One region of the Geodermatophilus sp. Leaf369 genome, then DNA from elsewhere that is predicted to be linked to it. Evidence: riboswitches for the same ligand, from Rfam matches in the RefSeq annotation. Region 1 holds a riboswitch; the other holds the start of a gene.
What was found. Region 1 has a riboswitch for cyclic di-AMP ahead of ASG36_RS11825 (C40 family peptidase). Riboswitches for the same ligand answer to the same signal wherever they lie in the genome.
Positions count from the first base shown of each region.

Region 2: it holds a riboswitch for cyclic di-AMP, as region 1 does, so the genes downstream of both, ASG36_RS16830 (transglycosylase SLT domain-containing protein) here and ASG36_RS11825 (C40 family peptidase) in region 1, are expected to answer to the same signal.

Region 1 is NZ_LMQA01000002.1:619,754-626,574, forward strand. Features, by position in the region: gene ASG36_RS11805 (NDMA-dependent alcohol dehydrogenase) at 1-518, opposite strand, end outside; gene ASG36_RS11810 (NAD(P)/FAD-dependent oxidoreductase) at 655-2,166, opposite strand; gene ASG36_RS11815 (GNAT family N-acetyltransferase) at 2,163-2,621, opposite strand; gene ASG36_RS11820 (hypothetical protein) at 2,626-3,144, opposite strand; cyclic di-AMP (ydaO/yuaA leader) riboswitch at 3,346-3,499, shown strand; gene ASG36_RS11825 (C40 family peptidase) at 3,530-4,681, shown strand; gene ASG36_RS11830 (DUF3817 domain-containing protein) at 4,796-5,140, shown strand; gene ASG36_RS11835 (serine hydrolase) at 5,151-6,593, shown strand; gene ASG36_RS11840 (hypothetical protein) at 6,545-6,821, opposite strand, start outside.
Region 2 is NZ_LMQA01000004.1:92,645-99,465, forward strand. Features, by position in the region: gene ASG36_RS16805 (acyl-CoA dehydrogenase family protein) at 61-1,239, shown strand; gene ASG36_RS16810 (acyl-CoA dehydrogenase family protein) at 1,246-2,391, shown strand; gene ASG36_RS16815 (hypothetical protein) at 2,450-2,683, opposite strand; gene ASG36_RS16820 (YceI family protein) at 2,851-3,450, opposite strand; gene ASG36_RS16825 (type 1 glutamine amidotransferase domain-containing protein) at 3,585-4,139, opposite strand; gene ASG36_RS16830 (transglycosylase SLT domain-containing protein) at 4,185-4,979, opposite strand; cyclic di-AMP (ydaO/yuaA leader) riboswitch at 4,998-5,163, opposite strand; gene ASG36_RS16835 (methyltransferase) at 5,302-5,946, opposite strand; gene ASG36_RS16840 (nitrate/nitrite transporter) at 5,943-6,821, opposite strand, start outside.

The sequences.
Region 1 (6,821 bases):
CAACCGGTGGGCACGCTGCAGGCCATCAGGGCGGCGGTGTCCAGCGGCAGCCAGGGGTCGATCCGGATGCAGGAGGCCTCGCTCAGCAGCGAGTGCCGGGCGAACGCGCCGACCATGCAGAACCCGCCGAGCGGCTCGCCGTCCAGCCGGAAGGGCCAGGTGCCGGTGGGCAGCTGACCGGTGGCGATGGTGGCGCCCAGGTCGCACAGGTTGGACCGGCCCGACGCGCACCAGCGGCAGATCCCGCAGGCCGGCAGGAAGCTGGCGACGACGTGGTCCCCGGGGGCCACCCGGCTCACGCCCGGCCCCACCGCCAGGACGACGCCGGACCCCTCGTGCCCGCCGACGATCGGGTACCGGCCACCGGCGTTGGCGTGCCGCAGGTGCTCGTCGGAGTGGCACAGCCCCGCGTAGGCCATCTCCACCAGCACCTCGCCCGGCCCCGGGTCAGCGACCTCCAGGGTCACGAGCTCGTACTGTCCGCCCTCGCCACGCAGCACCGCGCCGGTCGTCTCCACGCGCTGTGTCTAACAGCCCCGCCCCCCGCGGCGTCGATCAGCTGGGACGACCACCGTGCGTCCTCAGCCACCGGCGTCGGTGGAGGAGGACGCACTCTGGTCGTCGACCCTGATCAACGCCGCGGGCGGGGGAGGGTCAGCCCAGGAGGTGCCGGGCGGCGGCGTACCCGCCCAGGCCGCTGACGGCGCCACCGCGCACGGTCCCGCCGGACGACGCCGCGACGACCCGGGGGTGCCCGGTGGCCGCGCCCCAGGTGCCCGCCGGCTGGGCCTCGGTGGCCACCGGCCAGGCCAGGTCGCCGTGGAAGATGTGCCCGCCCGGCATGGCGAGGGAGGCCTCCACGTCCAGCGGGGACGACGCCTGCAGGCACGGCCGGCCCTCGGCGTCGGTGGCGAGCACGTCGGCCAGCGGCTCGGCCAGCTGGGCGTCGAGCTGCGCGACGACCCGGCGCACGGCCTCGTCCCGGGTGCCCACCGGGTCGGCGGTGAACAGGTCGGCCGGGGTGTGCAGCCCGAAGACGGTGAGCGTGTGCAGCCCGGTGTCGCCGATGATCGAGGGGTCGGTGAGGGAGTGGCAGTAGACCTCGAACGGGATGAGGTCGGGCAGCGCACCGGCGGCGGCCTGCGCGTACGCGGCGTCGATCTGCCCGGCCGCCTCGTCGACGTGGCAGGTGCCGCCGAAGGCCACCGCGGGGTCCAGGCCGGAGCGCAGCCGGGGGAGCCGGGTGAGCACCGTGTTGACCTTGAGCTGGGCGCCCACCGGGCGGGGTGCGGGGGCGGCGCCGGTGAGCTCGTCGAGCACCGCGGGGGCGCAGCCAGCGACCACGTGCCCGGCGTCCACGGCGTGCGTCGTCCCGTCGTCGTCGGTCCAGTGCACGGTCGCCCCGTCGTCCCGGGTCTCGACGGCGGTGACCGTCGCCCGGGTGGCGAACTCGGCGCCGGCCCGGCGGGCGGAGGCGGCCATGGCGCCGCTGACCGCGCCCATGCCCCCGACCGGCACCCGCCAGAGGCCGGTCCCGTTGCCGACCAGGTGGTAGAGGAAGCAGCGGCCGGCCAGGCCGTCGGCGGCGTGCACGTCGGCGAAGGTGCCGATCAGCCCGTCGGTGAGCGCGACACCCCGGGTGACGTCGTGGTCGAGGTGGTCGGCGACGACGTCGGCGAGCGGGCGTTCGACCAGGTCGCGGTAGAGCTGGGGGTCGCGCAGCCGGGACTCCAGCTCCGCCCGGGTCGGCAGCGGCTCGACGAGGGTGGGGGAGAGGTCCTCGGCCAGCGTGGTCAGCCGGCCGTAGAGGCGCTGCCAGCCGGCCCACTCGGCGTCGGAGCCGGTGAGTGCCCGGAACGAGTCCGGCTCCACCAGCAGCGCCCGGTCATCGAGCAGGGTCGCGGAGTGCACCGACCGGTCGGCCAGGGTGAGGCCGAGGTCCAGGTCGGCGGCGATCCGGTCGGGCAGCAGGCTGACCAGGTAGCTGTAGGCCGAGAGCCGGACGTCGACCCCGGGGAACACCTGCTCGCTGACCGCGGCCCCGCCCACACCGGCCCGGCGTTCGAGCACCAGCACCGAGCGGCCCGCGCGGGCCAGGTAGGCAGCGGCGACCAGGCCGTTGTGCCCGCCCCCCACGACCACGACGTCGTACCGGGCGGCGGTCACGGCAGCTCCTTCTCGTAGTAGCGGGACCACTCGTCGGGCTCGTCCAGGTAGTGGCCGAAGGCCTCGATGGGCCGGTAGCCCGACCGCTCGTAGAGCGCGATCGCCTCGTGCTGGAGCGGGCCGGTCTCCAGGCGCAGCGTGTGCCACCCGCGCTCGGCGGCGGTCGCCTCGAGCCCGGTGAGCACCAGCCGGGACAGTCCTCGACCCCGGGCGGCGGGGACGACGTACATCCGCTTCAGCTCGGCCGCACCGGGCTCCAGCGGGCGCAGCGCCCCGCAGCCGACCGGGGTGCCGTCGTCCTCGCGCAGCAGCAGGACCACCGCGACGTCCTCGGCCGTGGGCGGGGTGCCGGACTCGCCCCGGCCGTCGTACCGCTCGCGCAGCTCGGCCTGCTGGGCGTCGGACAGGGCCTGCACCCGAGGGTCGGCCCAGGTGGTGGCGGTCAACGTCGGCACCCGGTCATCCTGCCCGGTCGACCCGCTGCAGCAGCCCCCAGACCAGGAGCGCCCGGGTGCCGTCGGGCAGGGCCACCACGTCCCGGGTGGGGACGTCGGGGGGCTCGAGGACGGCGCCCTCCACCGCGGCGACGTCGTCGAGCACGTGCTCCCACACGAGGAGGCCGGACGGCGCGGGGGAGCCGGGGCCCCGCACCAGCTGCTCGCGGAGCACCTGCCCGCCCGGCCCGGACACGACCTCCCAGCGCAGCGTCGGCCACAACGGGAGCACCCACTGCCGGACCACGAGCTCGAGGTCCCCCCAGGGACGCGCGGCGGTGCTCTCCGGCGGGCCGAGCACCGCGGCGTGCCGGTCACCCCGCCGGGCCGAGTGCTGCAGCGTCTGCCACCGGGTGTGCGCGGCGTGCGCCTGCGCCCGGGTGGCGCCCAGCCGGGGCAGTGCGGCAGCGACGAGGTCGGGCCGCACGTCGGCCATCCGGCGGAGCAGCACGAGGCAGAACTCGCGGCGCGCCAGTCCCTGCACGGAGGCATCTCCTCACCCGTTGTGAGCGTGTTCACCGGACCCGGGTGCGGAAGTCCACAAAAGGGGTCTCGGCGGTTGTCACGAACGTATTACGCACCTACCGTCGGCCCGTCCGGACGGATCGTTCCGTCGCCTCCCCTGGGTGACACCGACCGGACGCCGCCGAACCGCACGCCCCTCGTGAGCACCACCGGCACCACCGCGCAGCCCCCGCTGCGCACCGAGGAGCAGCGGACCGGGGACCCACCGCAGCACTGGGGTGAAGCACGCACCGACCCACCCAGGGTCGACGTGCCGGGCGAACTTCCCGTCCGAATCCGTCAGCTAACCCGGTAGGCGGCTCGTTGGAAGAAAGGACCACCCGCCGCACATGGCGAGTTCCAGCATGCCCGCGCGTCGCCCCGCCCTCCGGGGGCGTCGCGCTGCGATCACCCTCCTCGCCGCTGCCGGGGTCGTCCTGACCTCCACGCCGGCCCTCGCCGCACCGGACACCACGGACGCGCCGAGCACCTCGTCCGCCCCGGCCGAGCCGACCACCGCCGCCGAGGCCGCCCAGCTCATCGCCGACAAGGGCCACGAGCTCGAGGTCGTCACCGAGGACTTCAACACCGCCCGGGAAGAGCTCCTGCTCGACCAGGCCGCCGCCGACCAGGCCGCCGCCGACGCCGCGGCCGCGCAGAGCGCCTACAGCCAGGCCCAGCAGTCGGTCACCAGCGTGGCGCGCACCGCCTACACCGGCGACACCCAGCTCGGCTCGCTGCAGGCGATGCTGACCAGCGGGTCGGCCAGCGAGTTCGTCGACCGGGTCTCCACCCTCGACGTCCTCGGCGCCCACAACACCGACGTGCTCACCTCGGCGCAGGCCGCCAACGACACTGCCGCGCAGGCCCAGGCCGCCGCGCAGCAGACCGCGGCCGACGCCCAGGCCCAGCTGGACAGCGTGACCGCCCAGCAGGAGTCCCTGAACGCGCAGATCGCCGAGTACCAGGCCGAGTACGCCGCGCTGTCGGCCCAGGAGCAGGCCGCCGCCGCGGCTGCTGCTGCCGCGGCCGCCGCCGCAGCTGCCCCGGCCACCACCGAGAGCAGCGCGTCGTCGTCCTCGTCCTCGTCCTCGAGCAGCTCGGCCAGTGCCCCGGCCGCCAGCTCCTCGGCGTCCGGCGGCAGTGCGGTGACCGCCAACAGCGCCGCCGCGCAGATCGCCGTCGACACCGCCATGGCGCAGCGCGGCGACCCGTACGTGTGGGCCGCCTCCGGGCCGAACAGCTTCGACTGCTCGGGCCTGGTGCAGTACGCCTACGCCGCCGCCGGCATCTCGCTGCCGCACTCCTCGCGGATGCAGGCCTCGATGGGCCAGGCCGTCTCCCGCGCCGACCTGCAGCCCGGTGACCTGATCGCCTTCTACAGCCCGGTCAGCCACATCGGCATCTACATCGGCAACGGCCAGATGGTGCACGCGCCCACCTCGGGTGACGTCGTCAAGGTCGCCAGCATCGACACGATGGGCTCCATCACCGCGATGCGTCGCCTCGCCGGCTGACCCAGCCGACACCTCCCACCGCCCCGGTCACCTGATGGTGACCGGGGCGGTGTGCTGTCGGGAGGTCGGTCACACCCGGGGACCCTCCCGGGCTGCGCGCCGTTGGGACCTGTCGTGAGCGCCCTGACCGAGCCCCGCACCGTTGCCCGCCTCTTCCGCGTCGTCGCGTTGGCCGAGGCGGTGACCTGGGCGCTGCTGCTGGCCGGCATGTTCGTCAAGTGGGTGCTGGGCACCTCCGAGGTCGGCGTCCAGGTGGCCGGGCCGATCCACGGCGCGGTCTTCGTCGGCTACGTGGCGGTGTCGTTCCTGGCCTGGCGGGTGCTGCGCTGGGACCTCCGGACCGCGGCGCTGGCGCTGATCGCCTCGGTCCCGCCGTTCACCACGATCTGGTTCGAGCGCTGGGCCGCCCGCACCGGCCGGCTGCCGCTCGGGGAGACCGTCGCGCGCACGGCTGGCTAGCCTGCGGGACATGGTCGAGCCCACCCCCGTCGCACCCACCACGGCCCGCACCCTGCTGGCCCGCACCGCCCGGGTGCAGCGCGACGGGCGGGCCCCCAGCCTGGTCGCCGGTGTCGTCCGGGACGGCGGGCTGGCGTGGTCGGCCGGCCGCGGGGGCGTCGCCGACCCGCACACCGACGTGCAGTACCGGCTCGGCTCGATCAGCAAGACCGTCACCGCCGTCGTGGTCATGCGGCTGCGCGACGAGGGCCGGCTCGGCCTGGGCGACCCGCTGGAGGCGCACGTCCCCGGCACCCCGTTCGGTGACCGCACGGTCGGCCAGCTGCTCTCGCACCTGGCCGGGGCCTCCAGCGAGAGCCCCGGCGGGTGGTGGGAGCGGGTCCCCGGCGGGTCGTTGGAGGACCTCGCGCTGGCCCCCGAGCACGTGGTGCTCGGTGCGGCCCGCCGCTTCCACTACTCCAACCTCGGCTTCGGCCTGCTCGGTGAGCTCGTCGCCCGGCACCGCGGGACGTCCTGGGCCGAGGCCGTCACCGGGGAGGTGCTCGGCCCCCTGGGGATGAGCCGGACGACGCCGCGACCCTCCGGCGTCGCCGCCCGGGGGAGCGCGGTGCACCCGTGGGCCGACGTCGTCCTGCCCGAGCCCGAGCACGACGCCGGCGTCATGGACGCCGCCGGCCAGCTCTGGGCCACGCTGACCGACCTGGGCCGGTTCGCCGCCTTCCTGCTCGGTGACACCGGTGACGTGCTCTCCCCGGCGACGCTGGCCGAGATGAGCGAGCCGGCCGGGGTGGACTCCTCGTCGGCCGGGTGGTCGGCCTACGGGCTGGGTCTGCAGGTCGTGCGGGCCGACGGCGCGACGCTGGTCGGGCACGGCGGCTCGATGCCCGGCTTCCTCGCCGGGGTGTTCGTGGACCGCGCCGAGCAGACCGGTGCGGTGATGCTGGCCAACACCACGAGCGGGCTGGACCCGCTGGTGCCCGGGCTGCTGGCCGACCTGCGGGCCGCCGAGCCCCGGGTGGTCGAGGCCTGGTCCCCGGAGGCCCCGCCGGTGCCGCTGGCCGATCTCGGCGTCTGGTTCTGGGGCCCGGCGCCGCACGTGCTGCGCGCCCAGGCCGGTGGCCTGCTGCACCTGGGGCCGCTGCCCGGGCGGGGAGGCCGGGCCAGCCGGTTCGCCCGTCGTCCCGACGGCTCGTGGGTCGGCCTGGACGGCTACTACGCGGGGGAGACCCTGCGGATCGCCGCCGACCACCTCGACCTGGCGACCTTCACCTTCACCCGGCAGCCCTACGACCCCGCCGCCCCCGTCCCCGGCGGCGTCGACGAGCGCGGCTGGACCCCCCCCCTGACGAGGAACGCCCTCCCCGTCAGGAGACCTGACGAGGAGGGCGCTTCGTGCAGCAGGGGTCAGGCGCGGTCGAGGGCCGCCAGGGTGGAGTGGGTGGCGAAGCCGTAGGCCAGGTGCGGGACGACGTCGGCCGCCCAGTCGGTGGCCGACCAGGTGCGCGGGTCGCTGATGCCCAGGGCCGCCATCGGGCCGTTGGCCGCGACCAGCGCGCCGACGCCGGCGACGAGACCGCCGACCAGCGGGTTCGGCCGGAAGCCCAGGGCCCGGGCCAGCCCGGCCAGGGCACCCACGCCGACGCCGGCGACGATCCCGGTCAGCGGGCCGAGCCCGGAGACC
Region 2 (6,821 bases), on a different contig from region 1:
TCGTCGGTCCCGACGCAACCGGCGGCACGGTCGCCGCCGGGGAAGAGAAGAGGGTCGTCCATGCAGTTGCACCTGTCGCCCGAGGACCAGGCGTTCCGGGACGAGATGCGCACGTTCTTCACCACCCAGTTCCCGAAGTCCATCCGGGACGACGTCGCCGCCCACCGCGACGTCTCCAAGGAGCAGTACGTCGAGGCCCAGCGCGTGCTCAACGCCGCCGGTCTCGCCGTCCCGCACTGGCCCGTCGAGTGGGGCGGCCGGGACTGGACCCCGCTGCAGCGCCACATCTGGCGCGAGGAGATGCAGCTGGCCGCCGTCCCCGAGCCGCTGGCGTTCAACGCCTCGATGATCGGCCCGGTCATCGCGGCGTTCGGCAACCAGGAGCAGAAGGAGCGCTTCCTGCCCAAGACCGCCAACCTCGACATCTGGTGGTGCCAGGGCTTCTCCGAGCCGGACGCCGGCTCCGACCTGGCCAGCCTGCGCACCACCGCCGTCCGCGACGGCGAGGACTGGGTGGTCAACGGCCAGAAGACCTGGACGACGCTGGGCCAGTACGCCGACTGGATCTTCTGCCTGTGCCGCACCGACCCGGGTGCGGAGAAGAAGCAGCGCGGCATCTCGCTGCTGGTCTTCCCGATGGACACCCCCGGGGTCACGCTGCGCCCGATCGAGCTGCTCGACGGCGGCTTCGAGGTCAACGAGGTCTTCTTCGAAGACGTCCGGGTGCCTGCGGAGAACCTGATCGGTGAGGAGAACCGCGGCTGGGACTACGCCAAGTTCCTGCTGGGCAACGAGCGCGTGGGCATCGCCCGGGTCGGGGCCACCAAGCGGATGATCGTCGACGCCAAGGCACACGCCCGCTCGATCACCGTCAACGGCCGGCCGCTGCTGGAGGAGCCGACCATGGCCGCCCGCATCGCCGAGCTGGAGAACGACCTGCTCGCCCTGGAGCTCACCGCGCTGCGCGTGGTGGCCAACTCCACCGACGGCAAGCCGCATCCGGCGTCCTCGGTGCTCAAGCTGCGCGGCTCGGAGCTGCAGCAGGCGGCCACCGAGCTGGTGGTCGACATCGCCGGCCCGCTGTCGCTGGCGTCCTTCGCCGACGACGCGGACACCGACGTCCCCGAGTGGGCCCGGGTGGCCACCCCGGAGTACCTGAACTACCGCAAGGTCTCCATCTACGGGGGCAGCAACGAAGTGCAGCGCACCATCATCGCCGGCTCGATCCTGGGGTTGTGACCTGACGTGGACTTCACCTTCGACAACGAACAGAACGCCCTGCGCGAGGCCGTCGCCGGCCTGCTGATGCGGGCCTACGGCGGGGACCAGCGCCGCTCGGTCACCCGCGAGGAGCCCGGCTTCGACGAGAAGACCTGGGCCCAGCTCGCCGAGATGGGCGTGCTCGGCCTGCCCTTCGCCGAGGAGGACGGCGGCATGGGCGCCGGTCAGGCCGAGGTGGCGATCGTGGCCACCGAGATCGGCCGGGTGCTCGCCCCGGAGCCCTTCGTCGAGTCCGTCGTGCTCGCCGGTGGTCTCGTCGCCGCCGTGGGCACCGCGGAGCAGCGCGCAGCCGTGCTCGGCCCGCTGGCCGAGGGCAGCAGCGTGCTGGCCGCGGCCCTCGCCGAGCCCACCGCGCGCTGGACGCCCTCGGCCGCCGGGGTCACCGCGACCGCCGATGGTGGCTCCTGGACCCTCACCGGGGTCAAGGAGCCCGTGCAGCACGGCGCCCGCGCCGACGTCCTGGTCGTCTCCGCGGCCGTGGACGGCGGCACCCGGCTGTTCCTGGTGCAGGGCGACGCCACCGGGCTGACCCGCACCGGGTACCGCACCCACGACGTGGGCCGGGCCGCCCGGGTGGTCTTCGACGGCACGCCCGCCCAGCTGCTGGGCGACTCCGACGCCGACCGCACCGCCGACGTCGAGCAGGCGTTGGCCCGGGCGACCGTGGCCTACGCCCACGAGGCGGTCGGGGCGATGGACACCGCCCTGACCACCACCGCGGAGTACCTGCGCACCCGCAAGCAGTTCGGGGTCTCGCTGAACAAGTTCCAGGCCCTGACGTTCCGCGCCGCGGACATGTACGTGACCCTTGAGCTGGTCCGCAGCACCGCGCTGTGGGCGACCATGGTGCTCGACGCCGAGGGCTCCACCGCCGACGACGTGGTGGCCGCCGCCGACCGGGCCCGGCTGCAGACCAGCCGCGCGGGCCGGCACATCGGCAAGGAGGCCATCCAGCTGCACGGCGGGATCGGCGTCACCGCCGAGTACAAGGTCGGGCACTACACCTCGCGGCTGACCGCCATCGACCACCTGCTGGGTGACGGCGACTGGGCCCGCGCCCGGCTGGCCGGCCGCGTCGGTTCCTACGACACGGTCGAGGCCGTGCCGTGACGCACTGAGCCGGACCCGACGGCCCCCGACGCAGCCCGCGTCGGGGGCCGTCGGCGTCTCAGGCGCAGGGACGGACGGCGTCGCGCTGCGCCCGGCGCTCGACCACCAGGCCGCGGAGGTCCTGCCGGCGGCGCAACGCGCGGGCCCGGTCGCTGCCGGTCCGCCGCCGGGCGTGCGGGTCGGCCTCCTCCAGCAGCTGCCGGGCAGCCAGCAGGACGGCCGACGGGCGGGTGACCGCCGCCGCCGGGGTGGTGACCACCAGCCGGTCGCCGCCACCGTCGGTCAGCGGCAAGGGGACCTGCGGGACGACCGGGAGCCCGACCTCGGGATCCAGACCCGGTGAGGGTGGTGGGGTGGGGCGCATGGTGGACCGGCCTGACCGCAGCGGTCCGGCGCGACCGGGGGGCCGACACCCGGGGAGACCGAGACGACCCGACGGTACGCCCCGGGGGCGAGCGGTCAGCCGGCCTTGATGACCGAGACGTCGAACTCGATCTGGATGCGGTCGCTGACCAGCACCCCACCGGTCTCCAGAGCCGCGTTCCACACCAGGCCCCAGTCGCTGCGCTTGACCGCCAGCGCGCCCTCGAAGCCCACCCGGACGTTGCCGAAGGGGTCCTGGGCCGAACCGGTGAGGGTGAACTCCACCGACACCTCGCGGGTGCGCCCCTTGATCGTCAGGTCCCCGGTGACCTCGTACACGTCGGCCTCGAGCTGCTCGACGGCGGTGGAGACGAACGTGACCTCGGGGAACTGCTCGACGTCGAGGAAGTCCGCCGAGCGCAGGTGCGCGTCCCGGTCGGGCTGGCCGGTGTCCAGGCTGCCGGCGTCCATCCGCAGCTCGACCCGGCTCGCCTCGGGTCGCGCGGTGTCCAGGTGCGCGGTGCCCTCGAACTCGCCGAACGTGCCGCGCACGGTGGTGACCATCGCGTGCCGGGCCCGGAAGCCGATCCGGGTGTGCGCGGCGTCGACGGTGTAGTCGCCGGTGACGTCGGTCAGGGCGGTGGTGGCGTCGTCGAAGTCGGTCGCGGCGCCTTGGCTCGCGCGGTGCTTGGCCACGGTCGACCGTCCTCCCAGGAGATGTACAACGGCAGCAGTCTGACGGGTGACTCGCCGCCGTGACCAGGCGGGTAGTCCCACACACGGCGACGGACCCCCACCTGTGGTGGTGGGGGTCCGTCGAGGGGGTGGGGTCAGCTGCCGGCGTAGAGCTCCACGATCGCGGCGTTGAACGCCGGGATGTCGTCGGGGTTGCGGCTGGTCACCAGGTTCCCGTCCCGGGCGACCTCCTCGTCGACGACGGTGGCCCCGCCGCGACGCAGGTCGCCCCGGATGCTGGGGAACGAGGTGAGCGTGCGGCCCTCGAGCACCCCGGCCTCCAGCAGCGTCCAGGGGGCGTGGCAGATGGCGGCCACGGGCTTGCCGGCGTCGAAGAAGGCCTTCACGAAGGCGAGGGCGTCCTCGTCCTGGCGCAGGGTGTCGGGGTTGACCACGCCGCCAGGGAGCAGCAGGCCGTCGTAGTCGGCGGCGGACACGTCGGCGACCAGGTGGTCGACGGGGTGCGTGCTCGCCGGGTGGATGTCGCCGTCCATGGAGGGGATGGCGCCGTCCTCGACGCCGTCCGGCACGGAGATCAGGTGGGTGGTGGCACCCGCGGCCTGCAGGGCGGCGCGGGGCTCCTCGAGCTCGACGCGCTCGACGCCCTGGGCGGCGAGCACGGCGATGGTCTTGCCGGTCAGTTCAGCCATGCCCCGGTCGTTCCCGGGCCGACCGGGGTCGGAAACGCGGAACGCTCAGTACCAGTTGTTGGCCTGCGAGTGCGCCCACGCCGAGCACGGGGAGCCGTAGACCCGGTCGATGTAGATGAGCCCGGCGTCGATCTGCCGGAACCCGTCGGAGGTCTTGGCGATCCCGGTCAGCGCCCAGGTCGAGTTGAGGAACTGGGCGATGCCGTAGGCCGTCGACGACGGGTTCTGCGCGTTCGGGTTCCAGCCCGACTCCTTGCCCCACAGGTTCTCCAGGCAGGAGAACTGCGAGGCGTCGCCACCGAGGGCGGCGAGGGCGTAGTCGTGGAAGTTGCTGGGGGTCTGCGCTGCGGCGGCCTCGGCTGCCGCGGCGGCCTCCGCGGCAGCCTGCGCCTGCGCGGCGGCCTGGGCCTCGGCCGCGGCCTGGGCGGCGGCAGCGGCTGCCTGGGCGTCGAGCTCGGCCTGGTCGGCCGCGGCCTGCGCCTGGGCGGCGGTGGCCTCGTCGGCCTCGCGCTGCGCCCGGCTGGACTCCAGCTCGCCGAGGTGGGTGCCGAGGTCGGCCGGGGACGCGTCGGCGGCGGTCAGCCCGAGCTGGTCGGCCACGCTCACCGCCTGCGAGGCGGCCGCGGAGGGCTCGGCCTGGGCGGTGCCCGGTCCGGTGCCCAGGGCCACGTTGACCAGCACGGCGCCGACGGCGACCGCGGCCAGGTACAGGGCGGGGCGACGGGCCGGGGGACGGCGGTGCCGACCGGACGCGACGGCGGCGACGGTGTCGGCGGCCGACTCGGGAGCCGGGGTCTCCGTGGCGGGGGCAGCAGGCAGTGCGGTGTGACGAGCGCTCATGCGGGTGGGACGTGTCCGTTCTTCCGTCTGGCCGCCTACCGGGTCAGCTGACGGGTTCGGGCGGGAAGACGCCCTACTCCCCCGGCCCGCGTGCAGCCAGGGGTGATTCACCCCAGTGGTTCGGTGGGTCCCCGGTTCGCCTGGGTGGATCTGGGTGGTGCTGGCGACTCGGCGGCGTCCGGCGGGGTCTCCCCGGCTGGGGAGCGGTCATCCGCACGGACGGCGCCACGCTAAGCGGACATGTCGACTGCTGACAAGCAGGGGCGTCCGGTTTCACACATCTGGTGCCGCGATCCCCGACCCGGGGTCGTCGGCCGGTCGCTCAGGGCAGTCGCCCCACCGTCGTCCGGCGGGCGCCGTCCACACCGCTGTCGACGACGTCGTACCCGGCCACCTCGACCAGCCCGCTGGGCAGCTGGCTGCGGCCGGGATCACCGACCAGCACCGTCGCGCCCCGCACCCAGGCGGTGAACAGCCAGGGCCGCACCCGGTCGGCCATCGTCAGGTCGTAGAAGACGTCCCCGGCCAGCACCACGTCGACCTCGGGCAGGTCGGCGTCCAGCACGTCGCCCACCGGCTCGAGCACGGTCACCCCGTTGGCCGCGGCGTTGAGGTCCATCACCGCAACGGCGTACGGGTCGACGTCGCTGGCCAGCACCCGGGTGGCACCGGCCAGGGCCGCCGCGATGCCCACGAGCCCGCTGCCGGCGCCGAGGTCCAGCACGGTGCGTCCGGCCACCAGCTCCGGGTGGTCGAGCACGTGCCGGGCCAGCCCCTGCCCGCCGACCCAGGCGGCGGCCCAGAACGGCGACGCCTGCCCCGGGCCCACGCCCCCGGCGGCGGCCTCGTCCTCCATCGCCTGCCAGAGCGCGGCCACGTCGCCGGCCAGGTGCAGGGCGACCTCGGGCACCAGCGGCGGCCGCTCCAGGCGGGTGTGCCGGGTGAAGAAGTCCGGGGCGACGGTCACGACCGACGTCCCACCCGGCTGCGCATCGCGGTGTAGAGCGGGGTGAGCACGACGCCGTCGGAGGCCAGCCGGTCGCGCAGCCGCCGCCGGTGCCGCCGCACCCCGGCCAGGCCGATCGCCCAGAACAGGTACTGGACGCCGAACGCGGCCTTGAACGCCCCCAGGTCGTAGGCGGTCGACGCGCCCGGGGTCTGGGCGTCCAGCACGGCACCGACGGCGAGCACGGTCAGCAGCGAGGCCGCGAACCCGCCGATGTTCACCACCCCGCTGGCGCTGCCGAGGCGGTGCACCGGGTTCCAGGTGCGGGCGTAGTCGAAGCCGATCATCGAGCCCGGGCCGTTGGAGGCCAGCACGACGACGAGCACCACCAGCAGCCACAGCGGGGCACGACCGGGCCACAGCAGCACCACCGTCCAGGCGGTGATCGTGGCCCCGGCGATCCCGAAGACCAGCACCGAGCGGCGCAGGGGCCACCGCCCGCAGAGCTTGCCCAGCAGCGGTCCCACGCCCATCCCGACCACGACGAGCAGGGTCAGCAGCCCGGCGGCGGTGCCGGTGGACAGGCCCTGCCCCAACACCAGGAACGGGTAGCCCCACAGCAGCGCGAAGACGGTGCCGGAGAACTGGGTGACCAGGTGGGTGTAGAGCCCGATCTGCGTGCCGGACTCCTTCCAGGCGCCGGCCACGTTGGCGCGGATCTCCGACCAGCCCGCGACCGGGGCCACCGGTGTGCCGGGCGGGGAGTCCTTCAGGAAGACCACGACGAGCACGGCCATCAGCACCCCTACCGCCCCGGCGCCCAGGAACGTCGTCGTCCACGAGGTGTGGTGCAGGGCCAGCACCAGCGGGTAGGCCGCCGCGATCTGGCCGACCTG